2 regions of the Brevibacillus sp. YAE8 genome follow, and region 2 is predicted to be linked to the other one. Evidence: a T-box and tRNA genes for the amino acid it is inferred to sense, from the RefSeq annotation. Region 2 holds a T-box; the other holds one or more tRNA genes.
What was found. The T-box of region 2 lies ahead of leuS (leucine--tRNA ligase). A T-box ahead of a tRNA ligase gene usually reads a tRNA of that ligase, here a tRNA-Leu.
Positions count from the first base shown of each region.

Region 1: it encodes a tRNA-Leu, which carries the amino acid that the T-box ahead of leuS (leucine--tRNA ligase) is inferred to sense. The anticodon was not compared.

Region 1 is NZ_BAAIYG010000005.1:276,726-279,111, forward strand. Features, by position in the region: gene AC27IT_RS10955 (helix-turn-helix domain-containing protein) at 1-788, opposite strand, end outside; tRNA gene AC27IT_RS10960 (tRNA-Leu) at 1,130-1,216, opposite strand; tRNA gene AC27IT_RS10965 (tRNA-Val) at 1,228-1,303, opposite strand; tRNA gene AC27IT_RS10970 (tRNA-Glu) at 1,405-1,478, opposite strand; tRNA gene AC27IT_RS10975 (tRNA-Ser) at 1,483-1,575, opposite strand; gene AC27IT_RS10980 (phospholipase A2 family protein) at 1,862-2,146, shown strand.
Region 2 is NZ_BAAIYG010000020.1:79,258-81,643, forward strand. Features, by position in the region: gene leuS (leucine--tRNA ligase) at 1-1,034, opposite strand, end outside; T-box leader at 1,183-1,424, opposite strand; gene AC27IT_RS19975 (class I SAM-dependent DNA methyltransferase) at 1,476-2,213, opposite strand; gene rsfS (ribosome silencing factor) at 2,220-2,386, opposite strand, start outside.

The DNA of each region.
Region 1 (2,386 bases), on a different contig from region 2:
GGGGACATGCCGGTCAGTTGCTTGAATTTTCGGCTCAAATACTCGCCGTTTGCATAGCCGACCTCCGCGGCAATTTCGTTGACCGTCATGGCCGACGTCAGCAAATGCTCTTTGGCGCGGTCGATCCGCACGCGATTCAAATATTCGGAATAGCCCCACCCCAGCTTTTTCGCAAACAAGGTCGAAAAATAGCTCGTATGAAATCCGGCCAGCCGCGCCAGCTCGGAGCGGGTAATCGGGCTTCGGTAGTTTTCCTCGATATAGGTTACCGCTTTCTGAATCGACGGCTCCCAATCCAGTTCAGGCGTGATTTCGTACTGGAGGGCAAGCTCCATCAGCTCTTTGAACAAGCGCTGGTGCTGCTTTTGCTCTGCCGTCTGGCCGTGGGCGGACGCTTGCTGGCACGCGTGCAAAAGCTCGTTCAGCAGCACATTTGCCCGATACGGCAGTCGATTCCTGACCCAGCCGCTCGCAGGCAAACAACTGCGGTCGTTGCGGTAGACGAGCTGTTCATCGTCGTGCTCCGCCAGCCGATAGCTCTCGAAGGACAGGCGGCAAACAGGCGGGCTCTCGTTTTTGTCGGCGCAGATCGTCACCGAGTGGCCCGGACGCAAAAGCACGATTTGTTCCGGGCCCAGCCAAACCGTCCGCTTGCCATCCTGCATGCGCATTCGCCCTGACAGCGGGGCGAGCATCGTCGGGGACGAGAACGCCACTTCCAGGGACGGCTTCCCTTTTTCCCACGCCAGGAGACTGCACTCTTTTAACACGTGAAGAACCGAGTCCATGCATGCCAACCTCTTTCCTGCGTTCTCTTTCTTTTTAGTTTAGTTATACCATATCTTGCCCAAGCGACCTGTTGGGGCCACGTTTTTGGGGACAAGGTGCTGGCACGGCAGGGGGAGCCGCTTCAAGGAGAAGAAACGAACAACCCGCGAGACGCCTTGTACAATCAACAAGTCTCGCGGGCCACTTTGTCCATGCCTAAGCCGTTGGTGTTGCCGTACGCTTCGGCCATTCCGAAACGGCCGCGCCGAATATGGCAGCGCCAGCAGAGAGAGCGCGAACGCCTAACAAAAAAAGGCCCCTGCCTGCCACAAAAGCAGACTGGAACCTGTCGTTTACGATATGGTGCGGTCGAGAGGACTTGAACCTCCACGGTGTTGCCACCACTAGAACCTGAATCTAGCGCGTCTGCCAATTCCGCCACGACCGCAAATATGAAAATGGTGGAGGCTGACGGGATCGAACCGCCGACCCTCTGCTTGTAAGGCAGATGCTCTCCCGGCTGAGCTAAGCCTCCACTCTTCCCCGACAAAAGTCGGGTTCCAACCAGTTGTTGGGGCCCCGCAAAGTACTCGGCGTTGTTACAACGCATCCACTTCGCTTTGTGGGGGAACTAGGTGACCCGTAGGGGATTCGAACCCCTGTATGACAGCGTGAAAGGCTGCTGTGTTAAACCGCTTCACCAACGGGCCATGATGGCGGATGGAGTGGGATTTGAACCCACGAGACGGGTCGACCCCGCCTACACGATTTCCAATCGTGCTCCTTCGGCCGCTCGGACATCCATCCAAATTTTCCGCTTGCCCTGTTCGCATATCGCTCGGGCAAGAACTAATCTATCATATCTAGCAGCCGATTTCAAGGAGTATTTTAAAAGTTTTTCTGCGTGCAAATCTGTGAAAACGAAGCGGCTCCCCGCTGGCGTTCTCGTCCTGGCAGCGACCGCCATGACACCACCCTCTCTCCGCTCTGCCTCGCAAGTTTTTGCGTCAATTTTCGTGGAAATTGCCTAAAGCAACTTCCCCGCTTTTCCAATATGCTACCAATAATCATTGACGATGCGGAGTGATGGCTGGTGGGCAGAAGAAGACGGCGGGCAGGTCGGATTCCTTGTTTGTACGGAAACTGGTGCGGCCCGGGCTGTTCGGGGCCGGGCGCCCCGATTGACGATATCGACCGCTGCTGCAAAAAGCACGACCGCTGCTATCAAAAGCGCGGCTATTTTTCCTGTAGCTGCGACCAGGAGCTTTTGCGCTGCTTGCAAAACAAAATCGACATGAACACGGAAAAGGGCAGGGTGGCCGCGATGATTTCCGCCTATTTTTCCCGCTCCAAATGCATTCCGGACGACTTGAAATAGGCTGTTTTGCGAATTGTCACGATTGTCATTCTTCATACAAAAAATGGTAACACCTTGGACATGAATCTGCCATAACTCCCGTGTTTTTCCTTTGGCTTTTTTTGGTACTCTAGTGAATGTCCAAGGAGGGTACAAGGAAGTGGAAGTGCATATACGAACCGATGCCAGTGCAGCACTGACGTTAAAGAAAGAAATTATTTGTCATGGAATTTCCTGCTTTTATGTCCGCCCGTTTGAAAA
Region 2 (2,386 bases):
TCGCGCTCATCGTGCGCCGGTACCGCCATGATCGAGCCTGTTCCGTAGCTAATCAGCACGTAATCGGCAATCCAGATCGGCAGACGTTCGCCGTTAACCGGGTTGATCGCATAGGCGCCTGTGAATACCCCTGTCTTTTCTTTCGCCAGGTCGGTACGCTCCAGATCGCTTTTGTGCTTCGTCTGCTCCAGGTAAGCTTCTACCGCTGCTCTCTGCTCTGGCGTCGTAATCTGTTCCACCAGCTTGTGCTCGGGAGCGAGTACCGTGTAGGTGGCGCCGTAGAGCGTATCCGGGCGGGTCGTGAAGACAGTAAAGGTCTGGTCGTGTCCCTCAATGGCAAACGTAACCTCTGCCCCTTCGGAACGGCCGATCCAGTTGCGCTGCATTTCCTTGATGCTCTCCGGCCAGTCCAGCTCTTCCAGGTCTTCGAGCAGTCTTTCCGCATACGCGGTAATTTTCAATACCCATTGTTTCATCGGGCGGCGTTCGACCGGATGGCCGCCGCGCTCGCTTTTGCCGTCAATGACTTCTTCGTTGGCCAGAACGGTTCCCAGCGCCGGGCACCAGTTCACGGCTACTTCGTCAACGTAGGCCAGGCCGTGCTCATACAGCTTCGTAAAAATCCACTGGGTCCATTTGTAGTAGTGCGGATCGGTCGTGTTGATCTCTCTGTCCCAGTCGTAGGAGAAGCCGAGCGACTTGATTTGGCGGCGGAACGTGTTGATGTTTTTTTCTGTGAACTCCGCAGGGTCATTCCCCGTATCGAGCGCGTACTGCTCGGCTGGCAAGCCAAACGCATCCCAGCCCATTGGATGGAGCACGTTGTAGCCTTGCATCCGCTTCATGCGGGACAAAATATCGGTAGCCGTATAGCCTTCCGGGTGTCCGACGTGCAGCCCGGCACCAGATGGATACGGGAACATATCGAGTGCGTAAAACTTTTTCTTGTTCGGGTCCTCAGAAGTTTTAAAGGTCTTGTTTTGCTCCCAGTATTGTTGCCACTTTTTTTCAACATCACGATGACTGAAAACCATGGTAGAGCACTCCCATCTTGAAATAGGTAAAAAATGAAAACTCGGCTACACCGAGCCATTGGCGTAGCCTTCGTTGCACTTATACCGGATAAGAATCTGTACATTCCGGTCCAGTATAAAGAAAACCCCACGTCCCCAGTCGTTCTACGAAAGGGACGAGAGGTTTGTTTATATTCCCGCGGTACCACCCAGATTGGCGAATGAAAAAGCATTCACCCACTTGAAATCCGTAACGGGGATGAGCCGCCTGCCCTTACGCAACCATGTACACATGGCCTTCGGGGCAAGTGCTGGGAGGCGAGTTCAGATAGTCCCGGGTTGACTTGCACCTGCCGTCAACTCTCTGTATCCGCGGGGCATATTCCTACTATTCCTCTTAAACGCGTCGAAATTTGTAGTTATAACGCCATTATAGTCAATATAAACCAACCGTGTCAAACCCTACGGCTTGCGAGCGGCAAAAAATAAGCGTTCGCTCGCTTCCTGCGGCGGCAAATCCGAATAGTCTGCCGTAATGACGATGTCCGTGAAGCCCGCGTCGGCCAGCCAGCGCATCAGTTGGACCGGCTGGTAGGCTCTTTGCCAATGCTCCTCCTCCAGCCGCTCGTACAAGCCGTTTGGCTGGCGGACGAAAAAGGTGAGCTGGTGCTCTACCTCCAGGCGCAGCGGATCGCAAAAACATTGCCAAATGTACGAAACCTCATCGTCGACGTAGGTGAATGTCTCGTCGCCGAAAATATGCAGCATTTTGTACGGGCTGTGCACATCGAACAAAAAGCTTCCCCCGGGAGCAAGGTGAGCGAAGACGCGCCGAAACGTCTCCTGCACGTCCGCTTCTTCTGTCAGGTAGCTGAGAGAGTCGCACAAGGAAATGACCGCGTCCGCCTCCGGCAAGGAAAGCTCGCGCATATCCTGCTCGACCCACGCCACCTCTACTTGCTCCTGCCGCATTTTGTCGTAGGCAATCGCCAGCATCTCGGCGGACAGATCGACGCCCGTGACCCGATAGCCGCGCTTGGCCAGCGGAATCGCAATCGATCCCGTCCCGCAGCCCAGATCAATGACTCGTTTTGGGGCCTCTCCCTTTTGCCAGGTGCGCTCGACCCAGTCCAGCCATTGATCGTAGGGGGTGTCCGCCATCAGCCTGTCGTAAACTGCGGCCATGTGTGCGTACGCCATCCGTTTTTACCCTTGCGCAGCGAAGGACACTTCTTCTGCATCCTTCCACAGTCGCTCCAGATTGTAAAACTCGCGATCTTCGCGGTGGAAGACGTGAATCACGATATCGCCGAGGTCGACGAGCACCCAGCGTCCCTCATCCGCGCCTTCAATGCCGCGAACGTCAAAACCGT